DNA from 2 places in the Arthrobacter flavus genome. Region 2 is predicted to be linked to the other one. Evidence: predicted binding sites of a transcription regulator. Region 2 holds the regulator's gene; the other holds the start of a gene.
The links. The regulator LexA, encoded in region 2, represses DNA repair genes until DNA is damaged. The targets are predictions, from matches to a motif close to TCGAACANNTGTTCGA.
Positions count from the first base shown of each region.

Region 1 (6,950 bases), on a different contig from region 2:
AAGCGCCCGCAAGAGATCGAGAGAGATGGCGCTCAGTCGCTGTGTCCATTCAGAGACGATCTCCCGCATCTCGGGCAATTCAGCCGGCCACAAATTGGGGCCTTCCAGCCGCCAGTAGTCAGCTACATCTCCCCCCGTTTCCACAGCGTCGCGCTCGACCCCAATGTCGATCTGCTCTCGCCAGTCCACCGCCCGGTCGGTCAGCTCAGCGCCCATCCGGGTGTAGCCACGAAACTGGGGGCTATTAACGTTCTCCAGCGCCAGTTTTTGTTCCTCCGACAGGTCGAAGAAACGCCGGGAGGTGTCGAGCATGGCGTCAATGAGCTCCTGCGGAATGCCATGGCCTGCCAAGTACAGGAACCCGACCTCGTGCATCGCCTTGCGCAAACCGTCCCGGAAGTCTGATGCTTCCTCCGGGCCTGCGTTCAGCTGAGAGTAATCCAGGACAGGCAGTGATTCGAGTGACAAGTTCTTATAGTCCTTTACGACGCGTTTCGGAAACCGGAGTCCGTATCCGCTTCAATGTTACGACCGAAGCCGGGGAGTCGAACGATCCCGTTGCGAAGTATGTCGACCGCCCATGCGGCCGTTTGCACTTCTCGGGTCAGGCCGGGACGTAGCGTCGAACCTGCGGTGTAATCAGGATGCGGTCTTCACGACGAGCACATCACAGGGTGCGTTGTGTACAACACTCCAGGCAACGCTGCCCAGCACCCGCCGGAGCCCTTTCATTCCTACGTTACCTACCACCAGCAGCTGGGCGTCGGTACGCTCTGCCTCCTCGATGAGGACATCCTGCGGCTTGCCCCGTCCCGCAGCGGGGCGGACCTTCACAGAGGGATGTTGTTCCCGCAGCTTCACTGCAACCTGCTCGGCCAGCTTGAGAGCCTGCTCAGCATCGTCCAGTATCCATGTGTCATTGCCGATATGGACGACTTCAGTGTTGCCCGTAATGTGCGCGCTGACCACCACGAGTTCGGCATCGAGGCCCTCAGCAAGAGTCGCGGCGCGTGAGGCTGCCTTAAATGCGGTCTCACTTCCATCCACACCAACAATCACACTTCCGGTCATGACGTGTCCTCCTCGAACTTCGAACCGCAATTGCGGTATGTGGTGCCTACTTGGTTCGCTTACCCTACTCGGTCAAAGAATCGAGTGCCTCTTCGCCGACCCGTGGACCACACCGCCCAGCGCAATGTTGACCGGCAGCTCTCTCCAGCGCCGCAGTGGATCACCGTGAAGTGCGTCGCGGTCACCCGATTCGTCACGCAGGCATGAGAGTGGATCCTTACTGGTGCACTGGCTCGTGGAGGCCTAGATTACGGGCATGACTAGTTCTCCCGTACCAGGCACGCATAGTGATGAACCGCATGACAACACCATCCATGGCAGACTCAATTGGCTGCGAGCCGGTGTACTCGGAGCCAATGACGGAATTGTCTCGGTCGCGGCCCTGGTCGTCGGAGTCGCGGGTGCGACAACGGCAACTCCCGTGATTCTTGCCGCTGGCATCGCCGGTCTTGTCGGCGGTGCGATATCCATGGCTCTTGGAGAGTACGTGTCCGTGAGTAGTCAGAAAGACAGCCAGGAGGCCCTCATCGCCAAGGAACGCCTTGAGCTGGAGACCGAGCCCGAGGCTGAGCTTGTGGAGCTTGCCGGAATCTACCAATCAAAAGGGCTGAGCCCGGACACGGCCCATCAGGTGGCAGTCGAACTCACCAAACACGATGCCCTGGGGGCCCATCTCGAAGCGGAACTCGGATTGCGCGAGGACGCCGTGGCGAGCCCGCTCGCTGCTGCGGGGGCGTCTGCGCTGGCCTTCACCCTTGGAGCGATTCTCCCCCTGCTGACAATCCTTTTGTTTCCAGAGGAGACTCGTGTCCTTTGGACCTTCGGCGCAGTCCTGATTGCCCTCGCCATCACCGGCTACGGAAGCGCACGGATTGGCGACAATCCAGCGACGCGCCCGACTGTGAGGATCGTTCTCGGCGGCGCGCTCGCATTGGCCGCCACCTTCCTCATCGGGTCGCTCCTGGGGACCACCGGAGTGGTCTAATGCTCGACAACGCCCCGGATTTGTCCTTTTTCCTTGAGGCTGCCGACCGGAAAACCGCACTCGAGGTAAATGTTTGTACATTTGGCTTTTCCGAGTAGGTTGATTACAACGCTCCACTAAAAGTGGGGCTCATCGATGCCTCTTACCGAACCCAGCCAGAGGCTTAGGTCCTTGGATAGGAAGGCTGGGACGGGGAAACCACAGGTGGGTTCTTTAGAACCCTTGGGGTGAAGCCGAATGGGGATTTTGTCCTCATGCGGCCGGGTGCCTCCCATCCGAATCCGACAGCTCACCTCGTAGGTATAGGGAGAGATTACCCATGTCATCACATACTCTGCGTGCTCGACATCGCGCCGATACGAAAAGCCGTTCGATTCTTCTCCTCAGCGGGCAGTCCACCCTCTCCCAGTAGGGGCCCAAAGTCGCAGCGCTTGTGGTTGCTTCCGGAATGCTGGCGGCGGGAGCGAGCCCCGCCCACGCTTCGGCGATCGCCCACCCGGCGCAGGATCACACCGTTTCATCGCTCTCATCGGCTGCTTCACCAGTCGAAGTGGAGGCGACCCCCACCGATCAAGGCACTGCGTACACCGTGCAGTCAGGTGATTCGCTGGGAGCTATCAGCGTCCAGACAGGTGTGGCGTTGCACAAGCTCCTGAGCCTGAACCAGCTCACTGTCACGTCAATCATCTACCCGGGAAACACCATCGTCCTGTCAGATGAGTCGAATGCCGAGAATGCTGCAGCGATCGACGCCGGCTCCGCAGGCCCGTCATCAGCGGTTTCCGACTCTAGCCTGACTACACAAAGTGCATCGATCAATGCCCTGAGCACCAGGGTGAGCAACGAGTCAGGAAACATCTGGGATTCCTCGGACGCTCCCCAGAGCGGTACTGCCAACAGCCGTATTCTTGCCTTCGCTAACACGCAGTTGGGCGCTATTCAGGACTGCACCGTCCTGGGCGAAGGAGCATTGCGAGCCGCCGGGGTGATAGGGGTAGGAGATGAGTCCCCCGAGTCCTTGATGGCCTTCGCTACTCCAGTATCGGATCCCCAGCCCGGCGACTTCGTCTACTACGCGGACGGCGGGATGGGCTTTTCACACAACGCCGTCTACCTCGGCGACGGACGAGCCATCCACAGCGGCTGGAACGGTAACCAGACGGTTGAGGAATCCGTCAACGTAGGTTCCGGTCCTGTCTATTACCGGGTCAACCTCTAGTCGACAAACCCGCTGGCTGGGCTCTGACCTGGCCGACCTCGGTGTATTTCGGACATGCCCGGACACCAGATCAGACAGACAGGATCTGGTGTCCGGGTGAATCCTTTCCCCCCTTTTTTCTTTTTCCCTCCCCCTGCGCCTCCCCCAGTGGACGCATGACGCCAGGAGTAATGAAGTGCCACAAGAATCTGATCAACGAACTACAGGTGTTCGATCGGCCACCCTCATCGCTGCCCTGCTTGTCGCCGCGCTCATCCTGATGATTGGGTTGATCGCATCCCAGCGAGCCTCCTCCCCCGCTTCAGATGGATCAGGAACAGACGTCGCAGAGGAATCCGGTGGCCGGGAGGAAGAAAAGTTCGATTTATCCCGGCGCATCGCCGACGACCCGTTAGCAATAGGTGAGGTTGACGCCCCAGTTGTTTTGGTCGAATACGCCGACTACAGATGCCCGTTCTGCGGGGTTTTCTCGCGCGAGACATTGCCGGCGTTGGTCGAGCAGTATGTAGCTAGCGGGGAACTAAGGATTGAGTGGCGAGATTTGCCGGTCTTCGGGGCCGAGTCTCTTAGCGCTGCAGTTGCCGGCCGGGCAGCAGGGGAACAGGATAGGTTCTGGGAGTTCAATAAGGCCGTCTTCGCTGCGGCCCCCGACCGCGGACATATCAGCCTCCCGCGCGAGGAGCTGATCCGCATCGCAGAAGAAGTTGGGGTAGCCGACATCACGGCGTTCACAGCGGATCTGGACTCGGAGGAGCTCAATCAGGCTGTTCAAACCGACGCTGAGGAAGCCGCAGCCCTGGGAGCTACCGGAACACCCTTGTTTCTGGTGAACGACATCCCCATCTCGGGCGCCCAACCAGTAGAAGTATTTGAACAAGCCATTGAGACTGTGCTGGCAGAAACCAGTCCCCAGTAATGCTCATCGGATACAGCGGGGCGTTCCTCGGTGGTCTCCTCACCCTCCTCAGTCCGTGCTCAGCATTGTTGCTGCCAGCATTCTTCGCGTATGCCTTCAGCACAAAACAGCAACTGGTCGGCCGGACCATGCTCTTCTACGCAGGATTGTTGTGCACCCTCGTACCCCTGGGGGTCTTCGCTGGCACCCTGGGGTCCCTCGTCACCACTGACCGACACATTCTCATCGGGCTCGCAGCCGCCCTCATGATCGTTTTGGGTCTCATTCAGATCCTCGGTGTCCGCCTACCGGCATTCATCCGCACCCGGTCCGCGACTGTCGGTTCCGGCGGTTCCGTCTTCGTCCTCGGATTGGCATACGGGGTCGCAGGAGCCTGCACCGGACCCATCCTTGGGTCAATTCTTACCGTCGCCGCAGCTGGCAGCAACGCCGTCTACGGCGGAATTCTGCTCGCCATCTATGCACTGGGAATGGCAGTCCCGCTGTTCTTTCTCGCTGCACTGTGGGACCGCCTCGGTGTTTCCGGACGTCGGTGGCTTCGTCCCCGCCCTGTAACCATCGGACGGTGGTCCAACACCTGGATTATGGTGATCTCTGGCTCCCTTTCAATCGGCATCGGAATCTTCCTCATCGCCACAGACGGAACAGCGAGTCTGGGTGGGATCCTTTCCGTTACTGACCAGTTCGCCCTCGAGAACGCGGTACGTACCTTCGCGGACTCAATCCCCGACGTAGCTGTCATGCTGTTAATTCTCATGCTCCTCACCGCAACCGGCGCCACCTACTTACGCCGGCGCAGCCACAGGTCATCAGCACCCCCGGATGACTCCGCATCACCAGAAGCGTCTTCGGATCAAGTGTCAAAGGAAGCTCCATGACTCCCCGCACCGGGAACCCCACAACTCAGCGACCCTCTCTGCTCAACGCTCTTCTTCGGTGGCCCTTACGCCGGTGGATCGCCGTGTTATTCGGTGCGGTGGCGACCTTCCTGCTCGTAGCCATTCCAACCGATCTCATCGACACGCCATTATTCAGCCGTGAAGTTCCCCCCACCGGGTGGTCGGTGCCAGCGCTGATCATCTCGTCGGCGCTAAGCGGCCTGGTCCTCGGTACCTATATCGCCCAGGATCGGATTGACGAATCTCCGCGGACCCGTTCGGGCATCGCGGGGGCGATCGTGACCTTTTTTGCCGTCGGCTGCCCCGTGTGCAACAAGATCGTCTTGCTCGCTCTGGGAACCTCGGGAGCGATGCAGTACTTCGAGCCCATTCAACCCGTCCTCGCGGTTCTCGCTATCGGCCTCCTCTCCTGGGCCTTCTACCGGCGCGCCACGTACGAGGATCGTTGCCCAGTCCCAGCGAAGTCGGTGTAACAGCCGTTTGTTCAGGACGTCGGCGGATCCGCTTTACACCCGAAGTTGGTCGCAATCTCCACCCGGTCACCCACAACATAGGTCCGTCGGAACTCGACGTATTGCGCCCGATGACACCCAGTTCGCTCGATCAGTAAAAGCGGCGAACCGGCGGCACATTGCAGAAGCCTCGAGTGCTCCGGAGCGGCCAGGACAGCCGAGAGTTGCTCAGTTCCGCCGTTGAGGACCATTCCGCAATGCTTTTCGAGCTCCCCATACAAGGAGTTTCTGGTGAAATCTGAATCCACCAAACCTCCCGCAATGTCTGCAGGCATCCACACTTCGTCCAGCGCAATTGGCTCCTCGTCGGCAAAGCGCACCCGAGTGAGATGGAAGAATTCGGCGTCCTGCTTCAAGGAAAGCAGGGTCGCCGTGGCAGGACTCTGGGTAATTTCCTGTTGAAGCACAACGCTTCGGTGTTCCATCCCAGAGTCTCGCACGGACGCCAGCAGGCTGTATAACGGGCCGAAGGCTGTATTTCCTCCCGCCTGGACCCGCGACATTCGCCCGGGATGCGCGTTAACGTGCCCCGCATCCCGCAAAGGCCTCAACGCTGCCCTGATCGTTCCACGGCTGACCCCGTATCGTTGCGCCAACTCGAGCTCGCCCGGGAACCGAGCATTGAACGTGCCACGTTGGAGCTCGGTCAACAAATCGGCGCTCACGCGTTTCCACAACGGACCTGCCGCTCTAGTTCCATCAGTTGTCGTCATGCCGATAGCCCCTCCCGAAACCCTTCTTTCAAACCCCACAAGGTTACGCCCCAGCAACCGGACGAATAACGCAACTTGAACGGCCTAGTCATGGAGCCGTGACGGATTGTCTCGCTGGGTCCTAGACCACACTCCTAGCGCTGTGCGGGAGGTAACGCCGACCTTCAGCATTGCCCGACTCATGTGGTTCTCAACGGTGCGCTCGGAGATGAACAAACGCTCGGCGATCTCGGCGTTGGTCATGCCAGTGGCCACAATCTCGACGATCTCGGACTCCCGGGGTGTTAGTGGGCCCGTCGGGGAGACCGACTCAAGGTCCACGAGTTCGGCCAGCAGGGGTTGCAATCCGATCTGGTCAGCGATCGCCCGGGCGCCTGCCGCACACTCGGCCCGGGACCGGGTGCCTGGACTTTCCAGTTTCGCCAACTCCAGAAGAGCGCTTGCCTCATGTGCGGGCGCGTAAATGGCTCGGCATTCGGCAACAGCGCTTCTTAGCTGGTCACGCGCTAAAGCGCTGCGGCCGAGTACTCGGGCAAGCCGCCCAAGCGCTAGGTCTACCGGGCCTTCATAGGGGCTCGTTGCAAAGGCGATGGCGTGCTGGCCAGAGTAGGGCAGCAACCGGTCATAAAGCCGTT
Region 1 is NZ_BAAAIJ010000003.1:64,599-71,548, reverse strand. It holds gene ABD059_RS01320 (isopenicillin N synthase family dioxygenase) at 1-468, opposite strand, end outside; gene ABD059_RS01315 (universal stress protein) at 640-1,071, opposite strand; gene ABD059_RS01310 (VIT1/CCC1 transporter family protein) at 1,328-2,056, shown strand; cyclic di-AMP (ydaO/yuaA leader) riboswitch at 2,197-2,373, shown strand; gene ABD059_RS01305 (LysM peptidoglycan-binding domain-containing protein) at 2,490-3,275, shown strand; gene ABD059_RS01300 (DsbA family protein) at 3,451-4,191, shown strand; gene ABD059_RS01295 (cytochrome c biogenesis CcdA family protein) at 4,191-5,069, shown strand; gene ABD059_RS01290 (hypothetical protein) at 5,066-5,563, shown strand; gene ABD059_RS01285 (GntR family transcriptional regulator) at 5,575-6,315, opposite strand; gene ABD059_RS01280 (helix-turn-helix transcriptional regulator) at 6,400-6,950, opposite strand, start outside.
Region 1: the regulator LexA is predicted to act here: its motif matches at 2,415-2,430, upstream of ABD059_RS01305 (LysM peptidoglycan-binding domain-containing protein).

Region 2 (6,950 bases):
CTGCACCCCGTAGGAGTGCACAAAGTAGAAGCGCTCGTCCTCGATGCCGTCGAAGAGTTGTGATCCTTCGGCGGCCTTCACCGTGTTCCAGCCCATGTGCGGCACGACGTCAGCCTGCAACCGTTCAACGGTACCTGGCCATTCGCCCATGCCTTCGGTCCGGACCCCGTGCTCGACGCCCTCCTCGAAGAGGATCTGCAGACCGACGCAGATGCCAAGCACCGGCCTGCCGCCCGCCACCCGCCGGCCGATCATGCGTAGCGCATCGACGTCCTTCAAACCCTTCATCACGGTCGCGAAGGCTCCGACGCCGGGCACCACCAATCCGTCGGCGTTCAGGACGTCGTCGGGCTTCGCGCTCAAGGTCACCTCAGCGCCGACGTGCTCCAGCGCGCGAACCGCTGAACGGATGTTCCCCGAACCGTAGTCCAGGACCGTGACGCGTGGCGCACTCATAAGGCCCCCTTGGTGGACGGGATGCCCTCCACCCGTGGGTCCGGTTCCACTGCGGCGCGGAGCGCCCGGGCAAACGCCTTGAACTGGGCTTCGACAATGTGGTGTGGATCCCGCCCACCCAACACCGTCATGTGCAGGCAGATCTGGGCATGCAGCGTGATCGCTTCGAAGACGTGCCGGGTCAGCGACCCGGTGAAGTGCCCACCGATCAGGTGGTATTCCTGGCCTGCGGGCTCACCCGTGTGCACCAGGTATGGCCGTCCGGAGATGTCGACGACGGCGTTGGCCAGTGCCTCGTCCAGCGGAACGCTCGCTTCGCCGAACCGGCGGATGCCCGCCTTGGTCCCCAGGGCTTCCCGCAGCACCTCGCCGATGGTGATGGCAACGTCCTCGACGGTGTGGTGGACATCGATGTGTGTGTCACCGGTGGCACGGACCGTGAGGTCGATCAGTGAGTGCTTGGCCAGCGCCGTCAGCATGTGGTCGTAGAACGGCACCGAGGTGCTGATCTCCGCGCGTCCGGTGCCGTCCAGATCGAGCTCGACAAACACCGACGACTCGCTGGTGGTCCGTTCCCGGCTCGCAGTGCGTCCGACAGTGGTTTCCACGCTCATGGCTATCCTTCGATTGATACGTAGCGGATGGGTGACGGTAGGGACAGCACCGGGCGCCGCTTGAAAAGAGTCTCTTACCAGTCTAGGAGACGGCCCGCTCCAGCAGGGCACCCAGGGTCTCGAGGAACACTGTGGTTTCCGTCTCTGTGCCAGCGGTGACCCGGAGGTGACCGGGAATACCGACGTCGCGAATGAGCACTCCCCCATCAAGCAGGCCCTGCCAGATCCGGTGCGGGTCGTCCAGGCCACCGAAGAGAACGAAGTTGGCATCCGAGGGAACCGGGGTCAATCCGAGCTGCAGAAGCCCGGCCACTATCCGGTCGCGTTGCACCTTGATGTTTTCCACGTTGGCAAGCAACAGGTCAGAGTGGGTCAGGGCCGCGTTCGCTGCCGCCTGGGTAATGGCCGACAGGTGGTAGGGCAAGCGGACCAGTCGGAGCGCGTCAGCGACTTCGGGCGCCGACGCCAGGTAGCCGAGCCTTGTCCCGGCCATCGCGAAGGCCTTGCTCATTGTGCGGGATACCACCAGCCGTTCCCGTCCTGCCAACAGGCTCAGGGCACTCACGGTGCCCGAGTGGGCGAACTCCGCGTAGGCCTCATCGACGATGACGATCGCCTGGGCGTCCTCGCTGGCCTCGTACACCGCTTCCACCACGTCCAGGCCCAGCGCTGAGCCGGACGGGTTGTTGGGTGAGCAGAGGAAGACCAGGTTGGCGCCGGACTGTCGGACTTCACGGGCCGCGTCCTCGGCGTTGAGGTCGAACTTCTCATTTCCCCGACCTGCGATGTAGCGGGTGCCGGTGCTGCTCGCCAGTAGCGGATACATGGAGTAGGTCGGGGGGAAGCCGATTGCGGATCGGCCCGGTCCGCCGAAGGCTTGCAGAAGGTGCTGCAGCACCTCGTTTGATCCGTTGGCAGCCCACAGGTTCTCCGGCGTCAGGCCGTGGCCGAGGTAGCGCGCCAAATTGGTCCGGAGTTCAGTGAATTCCCGGTCTGGGTAGCGGTTCAAACCCACGACTTCCCTGCTGACCGCCTCGACGATTGCCTGCCGAACATCGTCCGGAACCCCGTAGGTGTTCTCGTTGACGTTGAGGAGGATGGGGACATCCAACTGTGGCGCCCCGTAGGGGTGCTTGCCCCGCAGATCATCGCGCAGGGGTAGCCGGCTCAACCGCTCAAACTGTTCGCTCACCTATCAAGGTTAAGCGTGGAGTGGTGCTGGTGCAGAATCGGTGGGTCTTCCACCGTCATCCTGGTCACCGTGGCGATCGCAGAAACTCCGCACCCGGTGGCCGAAACTGGCCGACCGGGTTGGAGGGTTCTGCGGGGATGTCCTGGCGGCGTGAGGCACTGGCCGTGGGAAGTGGCGTCCGGGCAGGCTTACCGGTTGGCGGGCACATCCAATTGCTGACCTGCCTGCAGCACTGACGTGCCCAGGCTGTTGAGCTCGACAATCTCGGAGACGACGACGCGCGGGTCGCGGTCCGGGGCGAACTCGGTAGCCAACTGCCAGATGGTTTCCCCGGCCGCAACGCTGACACTGACGGTCTGGGTGACCTCGCCGCCTTCGGCCGAGGCTTTCGCGGGCGAGTTGAAGAATCCGGCCAGCATCAGGGCAGCTGATGCCAGCAGGACGATCGGCAATCCGACCAGCAGAAGCCGGCCCCTGCGCGTGAGCCGCAGCTTGGTGGGGCTACCCTTGGTCGAGCCGCTCTCGGTGGTGGGGAAATTCTGGTGCGTGGTGATGACAGACATGGATACACCTCTCTGTACTCTCGAATCAGTCCATTCGGTGCCGGGGTATGAATCCGGCACCAACCCTGAAGGTTGAAGAAGATGTTCGAGCTAAAACCGGCCATTCCCGTTTTGTTCGAACTTATCTTCGAATTACTGCTGGTTTATTTTTAGCACTGATTGACGAACTTTGTCGAGACACGATCGAACAAATGTTTGAAAACGGGTTCCAACTCCCATACCGTTAGGGCAAGGATGAAGGTTCGGGATCCAGCAGAAACCAGCACATCATCCGCCACTGACAAAATAAGCTCGGCCCCCAAAACACAGGGATCTGCCGGGGTCCATGGATTCTTATCGAAGGGACAGCGACCGTGAAAGAGTCCGCCGAACCACTGGGCGAGCAGAGCTCAGACATTCCCCCGGCAGCCCTACCAACCCGTGGCCGCCCACGTGGCCGTCAGGTGCCCAAGGGCATGACGCCCCGGCAGAAGAAGATCCTTGAGACCATCCAGCGAGCGATCGGAACCAACGGCTATCCACCCTCAATGCGGGAGATCGGGGACACGGTGGGGCTCGCCAGCCTCTCCAGCGTCACGCATCAGCTGTCGCAGCTGGAACGGATGGGGTACCTCCGGCGAGACCCCAAGCGCCCTCGCGCCATGGAGATTCTGCTGCCTCTGACCCTTGACCACGATCAGCGCAGTGGTGACGAAGGATCGGACCGCGGCACGCTGCCCGACGTCGGCGGCGCAATCGATGCAGCAATGGTCCCGATGGTGGGACGGATCGCCGCCGGTGGGCCGGTGCTGGCCGATCAGGTGGTGGAAGACGTCATGCCCCTACCCCGCCAACTGGTGGGTCACGGCGATTTGTTCATGCTGCGCGTCTATGGCGACTCGATGATTGACGCCGCCATTTGCGACGGTGACTGGGTAGTGGTCCGCCGCCAGCAGGAGGCACAGAACGGTGACATTGTGGCCGCACTCCTCGACGACGAGGCGACGGTCAAGACGTTCCGCCAACGTGACGGCCACACCTGGCTGCTCCCTCAGAACACCCAGTACGAGCCGATCCTGGGAGACCTTGCCACGATCATGGGCAAGGTTGTCTCGGTGATGCGCGCCCTCTAACCCGCTGGGAAGTTAGCTCTGGCAGGCTAGAAGGGCCGGAGCCCACCGGCGCTAGCTATTCGGCGGTGTGGGTTTGCCGGCCAGTCGCTTCAGGACGCCGACCGCCGTCGAGCGGTCAGTGGTGGACCAGAAGGGCGGCAGCGCGGCACGCAGGAAGGATCCGTAGCGTGCGTTGGCAAGCCGGGAATCGAGAATGGCCACCACCCCCTTGTCCTCGGCCGCGCGGATGAGGCGGCCGGCACCCTGGGCGAGCCGGACGGCCGCGTGGGTCGCCGAGACACTCATGAAGCCATTTCCGCCGGCTTTCGCCACGGCCCGCGTGCGTGCAGTCATGAGGGGGTCGTCGGGGCGCGGGAAGGGAATACGGTCGATGGTGACCAGCCTGCAGGACCGGCCCGGCACATCGACGCCCTGCCAGAGTGACATGGTGCCGAAGAGGCAGGTGTCCGGTTCCTCCGAAAACTGTTTGACCAGCGCTGACATTGACGATTCGCCCTGGCACAGAATGTCAAAGTCGACCCGGGGGCGCAGGGCTTCGGCCGCGTCCTCGGCAGCACGACGGGAAGAGAACAGTCCCAGCGCTCCGCCCCGTGACGCTTTGAGGAGTACCTCCAGTTCGTCGAGCTGCTCAGGTGAGGTGCCCCGCTCCGGCTTGGGCAGATCCTTCGCGACATACAGCACGCCCTGCTTCGGATAGTCGAAAGGACTGCCGACGTCGACGCCGGTCCACGACGGCGCCGAGGCACCCGCAAGACCCAGCGAACCGGCAACCGGCCCGAACTCGGATCCGATGGCGAGCGTTGCCGAGGTCAGGACCACTGTGTGATCCGCGAACAATCCCTCCCGCAGCTTCCCAGCCACGGACAGCGGAGCAATGTTGATGGTCGCGGGGGCGTCGTCGTCGGGCTGTGAATACCCGGTGCCCGGCGAGAAGGTGCTGGGCCGTGATGCCCAGAGCACCTCCCCGGCCGGAGTGGCCGTCAGCAGCCGCTCGCACAGTTCGAAGACGGCGAGGACATGGGACTTTGCCATCTGACGTCCGCCGTCGGCTGGGGTCGGCCCGTCTCCCTTGGCATCCGAGAGCACTGCCCGGCAGGCTTCGCGGACCTGGGTGATCGCCGTCTCCTGCTCCTCGGTGAGTCCGGCGGCCATCAATCCCGTGGGAATCGCCGTGACGGTCGATTCGAAGAAGCGGTTGGCGGAGTCGAGGGCCTCGGTGGCGATTGACAGGTGCCGCCGTGCGGCCGACGCGGCCGCGGAGATCATCCCCGCCGACAGCTGGCCGGAGACCGCGCCGGTGACCCGGTCATGCAGTTCGTGGGCTTCGTCGATGACGACGACGTCGTACTCGGGCAGCACCGCAAGCCCTTCGAAGGCGCTGATTGCGAGCATCGCGTGGTTGGTGATGACGATGTCCGCGTCACCTGCCTTCGCCCGGGCCCGTTCACTGAAGCATTCCGCAGCGACCGGGCACTTTTGTGCGCCGAGGCACTCCATGCTGGTCACCGATACCTGCCGCCACGCCTGCTCGCTCACACCCGGGGTGAGCTCGTCCCGGTCTCCCGTGTCGGTGGTTTCGGCCCATTCCCGGAGCCTGACAACCTCGCGGCCCAGCGGGGTGGCCGGGCCGGCGGAAGGGTGCGGTGCGGCGGTGTCCTCGCCAAGGCTAAACAGCGCATCGGGTGCCCCCTCTTCGGGGAATCCCCCGCCCGTTTTGTGCTTGCAGACGTAATTGCCGCGCCCTTTGAGGAGCACCACGTCGACGGGGCGGGGCAACTTGCCTTTGAGGGCCTTCAACAGCCGGGGTACGTCGCGTCCGACTATCTGGGCCTGCAACGCCAGTGTGGCGGTGGAGACGATGGCCGGCTTGTCGTGGGTCAGGGCGTGGGAGATCAACGGGATCAGGTAGGCCAACGACTTACCGGTGCCCGTGCCCGCCTGCACCAGCAGGTGGTCCCCGCTTGTTAACGCCTCGGCGACCCGCTGGGTCATCTCATGCTGACCCACCCGGTTCTCGCCGCCCATGGCTTCGACGGCGGCATCAAGAAGTTCCAGCGGCCCCGTGGTACCGCTGTCAGGCATGCTGGCGGAATTCCTCCAGATCGGCGGCAAGACCCTCGCGGACCATGACGTCGAGTCGGGTGCCCGATTCAACGTGCTCGAGGGTCAGAATCTCGGCGTCGGACTGGTGCAGCCGGCTGACGACGTCGCCGCGCTCGTACGGCACGAGAAGGGTCAGCTTCACGCTCGGCCGGGGAATAGCGGCGCTGACAGCCTCGAGGAGCTCGGCGATCCCCTCGCCCGTCCGGGCTGACACCACCACGTGCCGGGGCTCGCGCTGCCGCAGGCGTTCAATCACGAACGGATCCGCGGCATCGGCCTTGTTCAGGACAATGATTTCGGGGACCTTGCGGGCGTCGACCTCCGAGAGCACTTCCCGCACGGCGGCGATCTGCCCCTCCGGATCGGGGTGCGACACATCCACTACATGAAGGATCAGGTCCGAGTCGGCAATTTCCTCAAGCGTTGAGCGGAAGGCCTCCACCAGCTGGGTGGGCAGCGACCTGACGAACCCCACCGTATCGGCGAGGGTGTACCCCAGCCCATCGGCTGTCTCTGCCTTACGAACTGTCGGATCCAGGGTGGCGAACAGCGCGTTCTCCACCAAGACGCCAGCGTCGGTGAGGCGGTTCAGCAACGAGGATTTGCCGGCGTTCGTGTAGCCAGCGATGGCGACCGAGGGGATCTCATTACGACGGCGGTTGGCCCGCTTCGTTTCCCGGGCTGGTTTCATCCCGCTGATTTCCCGGCGCAGCTTCGCCATCCGGGTGCGGATCTTCCGCCGGTCGAGTTCAATCTTCGTTTCGCCGGGTCCACGGGAACCCATACCCGCACCGGCGCCGCCGACCTGGCCGCCTGCCTGCCGGGACATGGAGTCGCCCCAACCACGCAGCCTGGGGAGCAGGTATTCGAGCTGGGCCAGTTCAACCTGGGCCTTGCCCTCTCGCGACTT
Region 2 is NZ_BAAAIJ010000036.1:39,748-46,697, forward strand. It holds gene hisH (imidazole glycerol phosphate synthase subunit HisH) at 1-456, opposite strand, end outside; gene hisB (imidazoleglycerol-phosphate dehydratase HisB) at 453-1,070, opposite strand; gene ABD059_RS09295 (histidinol-phosphate transaminase) at 1,153-2,262, opposite strand; gene ABD059_RS09300 (LysM peptidoglycan-binding domain-containing protein) at 2,451-2,825, opposite strand; gene lexA (transcriptional repressor LexA) at 3,281-3,937, shown strand; gene ABD059_RS09310 (ATP-dependent DNA helicase) at 3,989-6,019, opposite strand; gene hflX (GTPase HflX) at 6,012-6,950, opposite strand, start outside.